DNA from 4 places in the Kitasatospora sp. NPDC089797 genome. Region 4 is predicted to be linked to each of the others. Evidence: riboswitches for the same ligand, from Rfam matches in the RefSeq annotation. Region 4 holds a riboswitch; each other region holds the start of a gene.

Region 1 (3,252 bases), on a different contig from region 4:
CGTCCCAGACGATCGAGGACTCGCCGAAGCCGCGCAGGTCCATGGTGACGACCCGGTGCCCGGCCGCGGTGAGCAGCGGGTGCAGGTGCCGGTAGGCGTGGCGGGAGTCGAGCATGCCGGGGAGCAGGACGACGGGGGTGCCGTCGCCCTGCCGGGTGTCGTCGTACGCGAGCCGGCCGCCGGGCACGTCGAGGTACCGGGTGTTCGGGGTGGTGGTGCCGTTCATGGTGGGCCTCCGCTGGCTCGCTCTGTGCTGCCGATAGCCATAAAGCTAAGGCTAATAGCCTTAGCCGTCAAGCCCCGCCGGGCCGGCCCCGCCCGGGGGCCGCCGGGCCGGTCCCCGGCTCGCGGCCCGCCGGGTCGGCGCGGCTCAGGGCCCCTCGACCCGGAACGGGTCGTGCTCGCTGAGCAGCTTCTCCAGCCGGGCCTGGTCGACCCGGGCGACGGTGTCCGTGGACTCCTGCCGGTCCCGGACCACCTTGGCCAGCGTGAACGAGGAGGTGACGGTGTAGAGGAGGCCGATCCCGAGGAAGGCCCGGGTCCAGCCGCCGACGGGCAGGTAGGCGATCCCGACGGCGAGGGCCGCGGCGGAGAGGGTGAAGGAGAGGACGGCCTGGACGTAGTACGCGGCCGTGGTCCGTGACTGCATCGGTGCGCTCATGGCGCCAGGATGCGGGCGGCCGGCCCGGTCGCACATGAGTAGGAGTACTCAGATGGGGCCAGGTGCTTGAAGGATCGTTCGTTGACGTCCGATCACCTGCTCCACAGCCGTCCCGGACGGATGGCTTGGAATCAGAGCCTCCTAGGATTAACGTTTGATAACGCAGCGCGGTCGTCAACGCCGTACCCAGACGGCACCGTGCGCCGTCGCCTAATCCCGCCGGCCGGCCTCCGGGCAGGTCAGGGAGCCGGGGAACCACGTTCCTTGGGGTGAATCGGCGGGGCCCCGGCCCGGCCGTAGGAGACCTTCCTGCTCCGAACCCGTCAGCTAACCCGGTAGGCGCGAAGGAAGGAAAGGAGCGCGCCCCCGTGGCGTCGACGCACACCCCGGCACACCCGGCCGGCCCCGCAGCCGGTACCCAGCTCCTCGACCACCCCGTCCCGGACGACCCCGGGGCGCTCGCCCCGGAGGCCGAGGCCAACCGCCACCGGATGCCGCGTCAGACCCGCGGAGCCTCCCCGCTGCTCGGCGTCACCGCCGTCGCCGCCACCCTGGGCGCCACCGGCTTCGCCTCCGCGACCCCGGCCGCCGCGCCCGCGATCGAGGCCCAGGACGAGTCCCCGGTCGCCCTGGCCGCCGACCCCGGCCTCGCGCTCGCCGCCCGCATCCAGCAGCAGGCCGACAGCCAGCGCACCGCCGCCGAGGAGGACGCCCGGGTGCAGGCGGCCCAGGAGGCCGCGGCCAAGGCCGCCGCCAAGGAGGCGGAGGCCGAGCGGGCCGCGGCGGAGGCCGAGCGGGCCAAGGCCGCCGCCCTCACCCTGCCGGTGAAGGACTACAACCTCTCCGCCCACTACGGCCAGAGCGCCCGCTACTGGGCCCACCTGCACACCGGCCTGGACTTCGCCGCCGACACCGGCACCGCCGTCTTCGCGCTCGGCCAGGGCACCATCACCTCGGCCGGCTGGTCCGGCGCGTACGGCTACCGGATCGTCGAGACCCTGCCCGACGGCACCGAGATCTGGTACTGCCACCTCTCCTCGATCATCAAGGGCTCCGGCAAGGTGACCGCCGGCCAGCAGATCGGCAAGGTCGGCGCGACCGGCAACGTGACCGGCCCGCACCTGCACCTGGAGGTCCGCCCCGGCGGCGGCGCCCCGGTCGACCCGGAGACCTGGCTCCAGCAGCGCGGCCTCACCCCGTAGCCACCGCCGCGAAGGCCCCGGACACCCGGTGTCCGGGGCCTTCGCGGTACCCGTTCCGGCGGGTGCGTCACTCCGGCGGCAGCTGCGCCAGGTACGCCTCGATCTCCGCCGCCCCCGGCTCCGGCGCCAGCTCGGGGAACTCCTCCACCAGCAGCCGCGGCAGCCCGGGCACCGTCCACCCGCCCAGCAGGTCGAGCGCGGCCTCGGCCGCCGCCGTCTCGAACTCCTCGAAGCCCCCGGCCAGTTCGTCCGGCATCGGCCGCCCCAGCGCGTTCAGCTCGGCCAGGTTGCGGTAGCTGCGCCGCATCAGGCCCTGCTCCAGCAGCCGCCGCGCGCCGTCGGTGGCCATACCGACCGACAGCACCCGGCCCGCACCCCACCAGCCCTGCTCGTCCGGCTCGTCCAGCCAGCCGGTCGGGCCCAGCGCCTCGTACCCGGCCAGCCGCTCCTCCTCGGTCAGTCCGGCGAAGCCGGCCAGCCAGTCCCGGACGGCCGCCGGGTCCGCCACGTCCACGTCGTGGGCGTGCAGCAGCACCGCGTACAGCCGGGGCCAGGTCACCAGGTCGGCGCGGCGCAGCAGCCCGGCCGCGACCTCGCCCTGCCACTCGGCCTCGGCGTGCAGCCGCTCCTGCCGTTTGGCGTTGAGCCGCTTCGCGGCCCGCTGGTGGTCGACCAGCAGCCGCACCGCCTCGCCGTAGGCGAGCGGGTCCTCTTCGGGCGCGGGTTGGACGTACAGGTGGAGCCGCTCGTACAGCAGGTGCTCCACCGCGTCGGAGGTCAGTTCGGGCCAGCCGTCGTGCATCCTGCCCTCGCCCAGCTCCAGCAGCGCCAGCACCGTGCGCAGCGGCGCCTCGGCCACCGGCGCGCGGTCCTGGCCGGCCGCCCAGGCCAGCAGGTCGGCGGCCCTGGTGCGCGGGGCGAGTCGCAGGTCTTCGTCGTTCATGTTCGAAACGGTAGTCGCCGGGCGCGGGTAGGGTCGGCAGCCATGGTCCCGATCCGACTCCTCGGCCCCAGACTGGCCGTCCGCGAGTACCACCACACGCCGGCGGAGGTGGACGCGCTGCACGCGCTGTTCGGCGACCCGGAGGTGACCCGCCACCTCCCCTTCGGGCCGTGCGACCGGGAGACCTGCGCCGACCAGCTGGAGCTGTACCTGGAGGAGGCGATGGCCGAGCCGCGGTCCACCTACCGGCTCGCCATGGTCCGCCGGGCGGACGCCGAGGACCCGGCGGACGCGGTGCCGGTCGGGCAGGCCGCGCTCACCCTCGGCACGGACGGCTCCGCCGACCTCGGCTACGTGCTGGGCAGCAGGGTCCGGGGCCTCGGCTACGCGGGTGAGGCCGCCGGGCTGCTCTGCGGGCTCGCCTTCGGCGCGCTCGGCCTGCACCG
Region 2 (3,252 bases), on a different contig from region 4:
ACGCAGGAACCGGCAGCCGCTCGACCTCGGCGAGGTCGGCGGGCTGCCGGTTCCTGAGAGCGGCTGGTCCTCGGGCGGCTACCCCGGCCGGACGGCTTAGCGGTAGACGCGCACGTAGTCGGCGGAGAAGCTGATCGGGGTGTTCCCCTGCGGCGCCGGGTGGTACTTGCCCGCGCTCACCGAGAGGTTGAGGATCAGGTACGCGGAGAAGTTCGCGCCCACGCCCTTGTTGTCCGAGTGCACCTTGACGCCGTTGACGTACCAGTCCACCGAGTTGGCGCCGTAGTAGGTGCCGATGGTCACCCACTGGTCCTTGGCCACGGCCTTGGTGTCGGTGTAGTACTCCGGGTCGCTCGGGTTGACGTGGTTGGTCAGCTCCAGCAGGCTCGGGTTGTCGGGGTGGTACTCGAAGGAGTCGATCTCCCCGTTGCCGTTCTTCCAGCTCCACAGCGCGGGCCAGGCGCCGGCCACGGAGGGCATCTTGACCCGGGCCTCGGCGTAGTCACCGGTCTTGACCTGGAAGCCCTCGGCGGAGCCCTCAGTGGTCAGGAAACCGGTGTTCCAGGACTGCTGCCCGTTCTCCAGGGCCGGTCCGCCGGGGGTGGCGGTGAAGGTGGCGACGCCGTTCGCGACGGTGACGTTGTTCTTGTTCAGCCAGTCGAGCTTGTTGTCACCCGGGTTGTGGTTGCCGTACTTGTACGCGGTGCTCTTGTCACCGACCCAGCGCTGACCCCAGGCGATCGGACCGTTGAACTCGTCCGACCAGGTCAGCGACTTGCCGGCGATCGGGGAGGACGGCGCGGGGGTCGTCGGGGTGGCCGTGGCGGTCGGCGACGGCGTCGCGGTGGGGGTCGTGGTGGGGGTCGTGGTGGGGGTCGTGGTGGGCTTCGCCGTCGGGGCCGGGGTGGGGGCCGGGGTGGGCGTCGCCGTGGCCGAGACCACCAGCTGCTGCGAGGGCAGGTTGTGCCAGGTGCCGCCGAGGTCCTGCCAGAAGCCGAACTGGGTGTACGTCCCGGCGGGCAGCGAGCGGGCACCGCTGGTGAAGGCGAACCCGCTCGGGCATATTCGCACGTTGCCCGCGCTGCCCGGGAAGTCCAGGTTGGCGCCGTGCGCGTCCCGGACGCCGACGCCGACGGTCTTCGCGGTGAAGCAGGACGAGGAGTGCAGGCCCAGCGAGGCGGTGGCGGCCTTGCCGGCGACCATGGTGGCGGGGCCGAGGCGGTCCTGGGTGACGGTCGGGCCGGTGGCGGCCTGGGCGCCGGGGACCGACGGCAGGCCGAGCAGGCCGGCGCCGGTGATCGCGAGCGCCCCGGTGGCGGCGAGGGCGGCGTTGCGGCCGCGGCGGGAGGGACGGGCGTGGCGGGGCGCGCGGCGGCGCCGGGCAGGCTGGTGCATGGGGTGTCCTCTGCGACGCCTGCGAGGTGAGCTGTCGGATTCGGGCTGCAGTTGCCCGGCCGCCTGTGGAGCGGCTTCACCCCTAGCCGCGGCCCGCACGCTGGTGCGCACGGGCCGGGCACTGACCTTGGTTCCCCCGCTCCCGTCCGCTGTGGTGCTCGAGTACCCGCCGGCGGGTGGACGGGACTCGGCGTCCCGGCGGCGGGGTCCGCGACGGCGGACGACGGTTGCAGGCTAGGCAGGCCGTCCGTGAACGGACAACCGGATCCGGCCGGTTGTCGCACAGCTCACAGTGGTGTCGATCAACCACGCTGCGTGGTGGCCGAGTTGATCAATCGCGCGGCGGTGCCCGGCGGTTCAGTCGAGCCAGCGGGCGACCTGGGCCTCGGCGTCCGGCGCCCAGGCCAGTTCCAGGTGGTTGAGCCCGGTGAGCAGCCGGGTGCCGCCGACCGTCGCGATCCCGGTGGTGTCCAGGGCGCTCGCGGTGAACACGATGCCGTCGCTGGGCCCCCGGTTCTCGTTCAGCACCCCCGGGATGTCGGCCGACCCGCCCGCCAGCAGGTAGGTGGGCACCGAGGCGGGGATCCCGGCGCGCTGGAGCGGGGCGATCAGCGAGCCGGCGTCGACGGCCGCCTGGATGCCCTGCCCGGAGGTGTAGAAGCCCTGGCCGCCGTAGTAGGTGGTCCACCAGTCCTGGGCGGTGGTGTCCACCCCGTAGGTCGCGTCCCAGCGGGCGAGCAGCTGGCGCTGGCCCGGGTAGCAGTCGCTGCCTCCGGTCGGCAGCACCCCGAGGCAGGGCTGCGCCGTGTACGTGCCGTAGCAGGTCATGAACAGGTGCGGGGACGGCGCGTTGGCGGTGCCCCCGCAGGCGGGCCAGGTGACCAGGTCGAAGTCCCAGCCGTGCGCGTAGACGTAGTCGAGCCCGCCGTTCGGCCCGCCGAGGGTGACCAGGCGGCGCACGTCCCCCGCGTACGCCCGCCCCCAGGAGGGGCGCACCGAGGACACGTACGCCCTCGCCGCCACCTCGCCCTTGCTCCAGGCCACCACGTCGACCCGGGGGACGCCGAGCCGGGCCCGGATCAGGGCGAGCGCGTCACCGACGGCCTGGGCCTGGAGCAGGTTGTCGCCCTGCTTGTGGGCGAAGCCGACGGCGAAGACCCGGCGGCCGGTGCCGGCCAGGTACTGGGCGAGGCCGGTGGACGGACAGCTGGACGCCCCGCAGCTGCCGCTCTCCCCCGGGTTCGCCCAGGCGCGGTCGGCGCTGTCGTTGGCGCCGTGGACCAGCAGGACGGGCGTGCCGGTGCCGCCGGTGTCCCAGCCGGTGGCGGAGTAGAGCAGGAACCGGGCCGAGGAGGGCTCGCCGGTGCCGAAGTAGGTGCGGCGGGCGCCCTCCTGATCGCCGCGGCCGTCGGCCGGGAACTGCTCGGCGCGGAATCCGGGGGTGGGGTCGAGGTAGCGCTCGACCTTCGCCCAGCCGTTGCCGGGGGCGGGGAAGGTCGCTTCGAGGACCGGCGGGGCGGCGGCCACCGCTGCGGGCGCGCCGCTCGCCGCACCGGCGGCGGGGACGCCGAGGAGCAGGGCGGTGAGGGTCAGCAGCAGGGCGCAGAGCCCGGCGGGGGTGCGTCCGGCGGGGGTGCTGTTCGTGGGGGTCCCGGTGGGGCTGGTCGTGGGGGTGTGCGCGGGGGTGGTCGTGGGGGTGCGTCTCATGGGCGTGGACGGTAGGACCGGCGTGCCGTCGACGCCCATGTGCCGGTCGCACACCGTGCGCGGCCGGGCGGTGGCGGACCGTACCGTGGTGCGGGGCCGCCCGAGTCCGCCCGGTCGGATAAATTGGAACCCTGACGTTTTCCGCGGTGC
Region 3 (3,252 bases), on a different contig from region 4:
TGCGGGCCCAGCAGCAGCAGGACGACCGCGCCTCGCGCGGCAGCGACCGGGTCGACCTCGGCAACCTGCCGCCGGCCAGCGGCTACGCGGCGGTGGCCGTGGCGAAGGCGATGAGCAAGCAGGGCTCGCCGTACGTGTGGGGCGCCACCGGGTCGAGCACCTTCGACTGCTCCGGTCTGATGGTCTGGGCGTACGGCCAGGCCGGTGTCTCGCTGCCGCGCACCTCGCAGGAGCAGGGCCACATCGGGACGGCCGTGACGCTGGCCACCGCCCAGCCGGGCGACCTGGTGATCTACGGCGGGGACATGCACCACGTCGGGATGTACATCGGCAACGGCATGGTGGTCCACGCGCCGCACACCGGTGACGTGGTGAAGGTGATGAAGGCCGACGCGATGTCGATCAACACCATCCGCCGGATCTGACGGACCGACACGCCGCGGGAGCCCGTTCCGGCCCTGTGATCCGCGCCACCCCCGATCGGGGGTGGCGCTTCGGTTTGCGCGACGCGCCGGTCGGTCGGTGAGACCTGATCAGCTTTGCGTGCGCCGACGATCACCATCAGTCATTTTCACAAAAGAAACTGGGTAATCTTCCGTCTTTTTTCTGACAAGGATTTGAACGGATCACGGTTCAGTTACTAGGGTCGTGCTCCGAGCCACCGCACTGTCGATCACCCAGCCTGGGTGGCGGCGGTGGTTACCGCCGAGTTCGCGAAACAGCGGGGCAGGTCGAAGCGACTGCCCGACAGGGGAGCCCAGTAGTCGGGGGCGCTGCGGAGCGGAGCCGGGGAACCACACGTTCCTCCGGGGTGAATCGGCGCCAGGTCGGCCGCGGTTGGGGCCGGTGAGGCGTCGTAGGGCATGCTTCCGGCCCGAACCCGTCAGCTCACCCGGTAGGCGGACGTAGGAAGAAGGAGTCCGCCTTCGTGGCGTCCCATCGTCGTCCCAAGCCCGCCAGTCGCGCCCGTGTCTCGATCCTCACCGGCGTCGCCGCCGCGGCCGTCGCCCTCTCCGCGCAGTCCGGCGCGCACGCCGACCCGCAGCCGACCAAGGACCAGGTCAAGGAGCAGGTCGACCAGCTCAACGAGCAGGCCGAGCAGGCGACCGAGAAGTACAACGCCGCCCAGGAGAAGCAGCAGGAGCTGGAGAAGCAGGTCTCCGGCCTGCAGGACCAGGTGGCCCGGCAGCAGTCGCAGGTGACCGACCTCCAGGGCGGTCTCGCCGAGATCGCGAGCGAGCAGTACCGCAACGGGGGCATATCCCCGACCGTCCAGCTGATGTTCTCCTCCAGCCCGGACAACTTCCTCAACCAGGCCGGTGCGCTGAACCAGGCCGGCAGCACCCAGAAGAACCAGCTGAAGCAGCTCCAGGAGCAGCAGCGCAAGCTGGACCAGGACCGCACCGAGGCCCAGGGCAAGCTCGCCGAGCTGGAGTCGACCACCACTCAGCTGAAGGCCTCCAAGGACGAGGTCCAGAACAAGCTGAAGGCCGCCCAGGACCTGCTCAACACGCTGACCGAGCAGGAGCGCCAGGCGCTCAAGGCCGCCGAGGACAAGGCCGCCGCCGACGCCAAGGCCAAGGCCGACGCCGCCGCGAAGGCCGCCTCCCAGTCCGCCGGCTCCGACCGCGCCTCGCGCGACAGCAGCCGCGGCGACCTCGGCTCGGGCTCCTCGGCCGCGCCGGTCAAGGTCGCCCCGGGCAGCTCGCACGGTGCCGCCGCGCTGGCCGCCGCCGCCACCAAGGTCGGCAGCCCGTACGTCTGGGGCGCCACCGGCCCCGGCTCCTTCGACTGCTCCGGCCTGATGGTCTGGGCGTTCAACCAGGCCGGCGTGTCGCTGCCGCGCACCTCGCAGGAGCAGGCCGGCGCCGGCACCCGGATCGGCTCGGACATCTCCCAGGCGCAGCCCGGCGACATGCTGATCTTCTACGGCGACGCCCACCACGTCGGCATCTACGCCGGCAACGGTCAGGTGCTGCACGCTCCCAAGCCGGGTGCGTCGGTCCGCTACGAGGCCGTCTCCAACATGCCGCTGGCCTCCATCGTGCGGGTCTGACCTCGCTCGGTCGTCCGACCGGCCAGGCTTCCACGGGCCCGGTCCTCCAGTACGGAGGGCCGGGCCTGCGGCTTTTCCGGCGCCTCGGTCAGATGTCCGAATAGGGGTCAAATATTCGGGTCGGGAGGGGTTTGGACTCACTTGCCCGGACTCGCTAACGTCTGCCACCGGACTCCCGCTCGACGGCCGCCCACCGGGGCGCGGCCGCGGGGCCGCGCCGCAGGACTGGAGCCGCTGCCGCATGGCCGTGCACCGCCGTTCCCAACTGCTCGCCCGTGCGCTGGTACTGACCGCGGCCGCCACCACGGCCCTGGGCGTGGCGACCGCCGGAAGCGCCCAGGCCGCCCCCGGGGCGCCGGACGCGCCCGACCGCAAGGAGGTCAAGGCGCAGGTCGAGCAGCTGTACGACGAGGCCGAACAGGCTTCGGAGAAGTACAACGCCGCCCAGGAGGCGCAGAAGCGGCTCGTCGGCGAGACCACCACCCTCCAGGGCGAGGTGGCCGCGGCCCAGGAGCAGCTGAACGACCTGCGCGGCGACCTGGCCGCGGTGGCCGGGGCCGAGTACCGCAGCGGCGGGATGACCCAGACCGCCCAGCTGATGCTCTCCACCGACCCGGAGGGCTACCTCGCCCGCGCCCGCACCCTGGGCCAGGCCGCCGAGCGGCAGCAGGAGACGCTGCACGAGCTGGTCACCCGTCAGCGCCGGCTCGACCAGCGCCGCACCGAGACCGCGGCCAAGCTCTCCGAACTCGACCAGGCCCGCCGCACGCTCGCCGAGAACAAGCAGCAGATCCAGCAGCGGCTGGCCAAGGCCCAGAAGCTGCTCAACGGCCTGGGCGCCGCCGAGCGGGTCCGGATGGCGGCCCAGGACGCCCGGGAGGCCGAGCAGCGCGCCACCCGGGGCACCGACCGGCTGGACCTCGGCAACGCCCCGGCCGCCTCCGAGCGCGGGGCGGCCGCGCTGGCCGCGGCGGTGCGGATGGTCGGTTCGCCGTACGTCTACGGATCCACCGGGCCCCGCGCCTTCGACTGCTCCGGTCTGATGTACTACAGCTGGCGGCAGGCCGGAGTGACCCTGCCGCGGACCTCGCAGGCCCAGGCGTACGCCGGGCAGCGGATCAGCCTCTCCGAAGCGCGACCGGGAGACCTGGTGATCTTCTACCGGGACATGCACCACGTCGGGATGTACGCCGGCG
Region 4 (3,252 bases):
GCCGAGGCCGTCCACGTGCGGCTCTCCGAGGCCGGGCTGGCCCGGGCCGACCGGGCCCGGCTGTTCGCCATCGCGACCGCCGCGGACGGCGTGGTCCTGACCACCGTCGGCGGCGAGGAGGCCGCCGCCGCGGCCGGGATCACCGGCGTCCTGCTGGCCGCCCGCCTGGCCGTCCCGGTCGTCGCCGCGGCGCTCGACGTGCCCGGCTCGGTCGCCGGGGCCGTCGACCACCTGAAGGAGACCGGCTCCCAGCGCCCGGCGCTGGCCCCGCTCGTCATCGGCCCGGAGGCGGACTCCGAACTGCTCGCCACGGCCGCCGAGGAGACCGGCTGCCCGTCGGCCGCGCCGCTGGGCGCCTACCCGACGGTGGGCCAGCTGATCGCCTCCACCTACCTGGCCGCACTGCCGACGCCGACCGCGGAGGAGCTGGCCGAGGCGGAGGCCGTCGCCGCCGACGGGGCCGGAGAGGGCTCCCGACGGGCCCACGCGGCCGCCGAGGAGCCCCTGGAGGGCTGATCGGCGCCCCTCCGCGCCCCGCGACGCCGTCGCGGGCCACCCGCACCACCGAAGGGCCCGGAACCGCCGCGTTCCGGGCCCTTTCGGCGTGCACGGATCGCCCCTTTCGAGAGTTCAGCGGGCAATGCGGCGCAATGTCCGTTTCTGGTGCCTTTTGTCGATGAATAGCCGGCGCGTTGCCGGGCGCTCGATCCACGGGCGCTCCACCCGCCCGACCGTGCGCCCCCGTCGCACTTCGACGCTCCGTCACCTTTTTTCTGAGCCTGAGCCAATTGCGAGAATCAGTCGCGATATTGCTGGAAAATGATCACTTTCGATCATGAATTACGGCCCATTTGGCCTTTCCCGCTAAGCCGTGATGCGCATCACAGGTATTTGCAGTTTGAACTTAAGTCTGCTTAACGTGCTCCCCGTTCGTGACCACACGGACCCAGTTCATCCGCGACGCCGAGTCCTGCCGTCGGATGTCCTGGCAAGCGCGAAAACGCATCACGGCAGGAGCGGGGGAACCACAGGTAAGTCGCCCCGGACCATTTCCCGGAAACGGTCCAGGGCTAGGGGTGAAGCCGCGCCACAGCGCGGCCGGGCAACTCCAGCCCGAATCCGACAGCTCACCTCGCAGGCGTGGGAGAGGACCGCGTCTTCATGCTGCCTTCCAACGGCAACCGCCTGTCCAGCCGCACCCGCCGCGTGATCGCCGCCCTGGGCGTCGCCGGCGTCGGCCTCACCGTCCCCTGCCTCACCACCGGCACCGCGAACGCCGCCCCGGTCTCCACCTGGGACAAGGTCGCCCAGTGCGAGAGCGGCGGCAACTGGGCCATCAACACCGGCAACGGCTTCTTCGGCGGCCTCCAGTTCACCTCCAGCACCTGGGCCGCTTTCGGTGGCAACGCCTACGCCGCGCGGGCCGACCAGGCCACCAAGGACCAGCAGATCGCCGTCGCCGAGAAGGTCCTCGCCTCGCAGGGCCCCGGTGCCTGGCCGGTCTGCTCCGTCCAGGCGGGCCTGACCAAGGGCGGCGCCGCGGCGTCCGTCGACACCTCCGCCGGTGCCTCCACCGGCGCCTCCACCGCCAAGCCGGCCACCAAGCCCGCCGCGAAGGCGACCAAGCCCGCCAAGCCGGCCGCGCCCGCCCAGGACCAGGCACAGGCCTCCGGTGACTCGGCGTCCGCCGCCCCCGCCACCGGGTCGGCCGACAACACCTGGGCGCAGAAGCGTCAGGCACAGGCCCAGGCCGGCGGCTACACCGTCGTCGACGGCGACTGGCTGTCCACCATCGCCGACAAGCACAACGTCCAGGGCGGCTGGCAGCGGCTGTACGACCTCAACCGCACCACCCTGACCGAGGGCCCCGACACCATCTACCCGGGCCAGCAGCTGACCTTCGGTGACGGCGGGGCGGCCCAGGCCGGCCAGACCTCCGGCACCGCCAAGTCCGGCTCCGACTTCACCTGGTTCGACCGCTCGCAGCAGTCCGGCCAGGCCTCGAACGGCGGTGCCGTGAACGCCAAGCCGGTCGACCAGAGCAAGCCGTCCGGCTCCAAGCCGGCCGCCTCGAAGCCGGCCACCAAGCCCGCCGCGAAGCCCGCCCCGCAGACCCAGACCGGGACCCAGACCCAGACCCCGGCCGCCACCGGCAGCATGGCCGCCGCCGTCTCCTTCGCCCAGTCGAAGGTCGGCCAGGCCTACGTCTACGGCGGCACCGGCAACGGCGGCTGGGACTGCTCCGGCCTGACCCAGGCCGCGCTGCGCGCCGCGGGCATCAACATCCCGCGCGTCGCCGCCGACCAGGCCGCCGCCAGCACCCACGTCTCGCTGGACAGCCTGCAGCCGGGCGACCTGCTCTTCTGGTCGAACAACGGCCAGGACTCCGGCGTCTACCACGTCGGCATCTACATCGGCAACGGCCAGTACGTCGAGGCCGCCAACCCGAGCTCCGGCGTCCGCCTGCAGACCGTCGCCAACTGGGCGCCGGACTTCGCCGGCCGGGTCTGAGCCCGAGGTCGGCACGCGGCCGACGGATGCCGGCCGACGGATGACAACTGACAGATAACAGACAACAGATTTCATCAGCTGTCAGTTGTCGGCCCCCGACCGCCCCGGGAAGAGTCTGGTCGCTCTTCCCGGGGCTTCGGCGTCCCCGGAGGCCGGCCGCCGCATGGCCAAACCCCGCCCCGGCGGGCATGCTGCTGCTCTGCACCCGAGGAGGAGTCACCATGGCCCAGGTCACCGTCACGCTCGACGCGAACCTCGCGATCGACGCGATGCTGCTCTCCGGTACCAAGAACCCCCAGGACGCCGTCGAGCTGGTCCTGCGCGACTACCTGGCCCGCGGTCGCCGCACCGGGACCCGCACCGGCGACGCGGCCGACGGCCACCGGGTCACCGCCGACCGTCCCACCGTCCAGGAGGGCTGAGCCCGACCGCAGCCGGGCGGACCGCACGCCGACGGGCCCCGGAGGGCAACCGCCCTCCGGGGCCCGTCAGTTGAGACGCGACCCACCGGCCTCAGCGCGCGCACGCCCCGGTGGAACCCCGCATCACCAGCTCCGGCTGGAACATGAACTCCCCGCGCTGGGCCGCGTTCCCGCCGACCTCCTCCAGCAGGGCGTCCACCGCCGCCGTCGCCATCGCCTCGACCGGCTGCCGGATCGTGGTCAACGGCGGCTCGGTGAAGGCGATCAGCGGCGAGTCGTCGAACCCGACCACCGAGACGTCCTGCGGCACCGACAGCCC

The links. Region 4 has a riboswitch for cyclic di-AMP ahead of AB0O91_RS34930 (transglycosylase family protein). Riboswitches for the same ligand answer to the same signal wherever they lie in the genome.
Region 1: another riboswitch for cyclic di-AMP. It lies ahead of AB0O91_RS24575 (M23 family metallopeptidase); the one in region 4 lies ahead of AB0O91_RS34930 (transglycosylase family protein).
Region 2: another riboswitch for cyclic di-AMP. It lies ahead of AB0O91_RS19725 (glycoside hydrolase family 16 protein); the one in region 4 lies ahead of AB0O91_RS34930 (transglycosylase family protein).
Region 3: another riboswitch for cyclic di-AMP. It lies ahead of AB0O91_RS23125 (NlpC/P60 family protein); the one in region 4 lies ahead of AB0O91_RS34930 (transglycosylase family protein).

Annotation. Positions count from the first base shown of each region.
Region 1 is NZ_JBFBGS010000030.1:97,659-100,910, forward strand. Features, by position in the region: gene AB0O91_RS24565 (alpha/beta hydrolase) at 1-226, opposite strand, end outside; gene AB0O91_RS24570 (YiaA/YiaB family inner membrane protein) at 371-661, opposite strand; cyclic di-AMP (ydaO/yuaA leader) riboswitch at 859-1,017, shown strand; gene AB0O91_RS24575 (M23 family metallopeptidase) at 1,030-1,863, shown strand; gene AB0O91_RS24580 (hypothetical protein) at 1,931-2,806, opposite strand; gene AB0O91_RS24585 (GNAT family protein) at 2,849-3,252, shown strand, end outside.
Region 2 is NZ_JBFBGS010000022.1:142,003-145,254, reverse strand. Features, by position in the region: gene AB0O91_RS19725 (glycoside hydrolase family 16 protein) at 97-1,395, opposite strand; cyclic di-AMP (ydaO/yuaA leader) riboswitch at 1,397-1,562, opposite strand; gene AB0O91_RS19720 (lipase) at 1,753-3,102, opposite strand.
Region 3 is NZ_JBFBGS010000028.1:35,512-38,763, reverse strand. Features, by position in the region: gene AB0O91_RS23130 (NlpC/P60 family protein) at 1-425, shown strand, start outside; cyclic di-AMP (ydaO/yuaA leader) riboswitch at 762-918, shown strand; gene AB0O91_RS23125 (NlpC/P60 family protein) at 929-2,056, shown strand; gene AB0O91_RS23120 (NlpC/P60 family protein) at 2,298-3,252, shown strand, end outside.
Region 4 is NZ_JBFBGS010000060.1:14,916-18,167, forward strand. Features, by position in the region: gene AB0O91_RS34925 (hypothetical protein) at 1-516, shown strand, start outside; cyclic di-AMP (ydaO/yuaA leader) riboswitch at 984-1,154, shown strand; gene AB0O91_RS34930 (transglycosylase family protein) at 1,162-2,511, shown strand; gene AB0O91_RS34935 (hypothetical protein) at 2,733-2,933, shown strand; gene AB0O91_RS34940 (LacI family DNA-binding transcriptional regulator) at 3,025-3,252, opposite strand, start outside.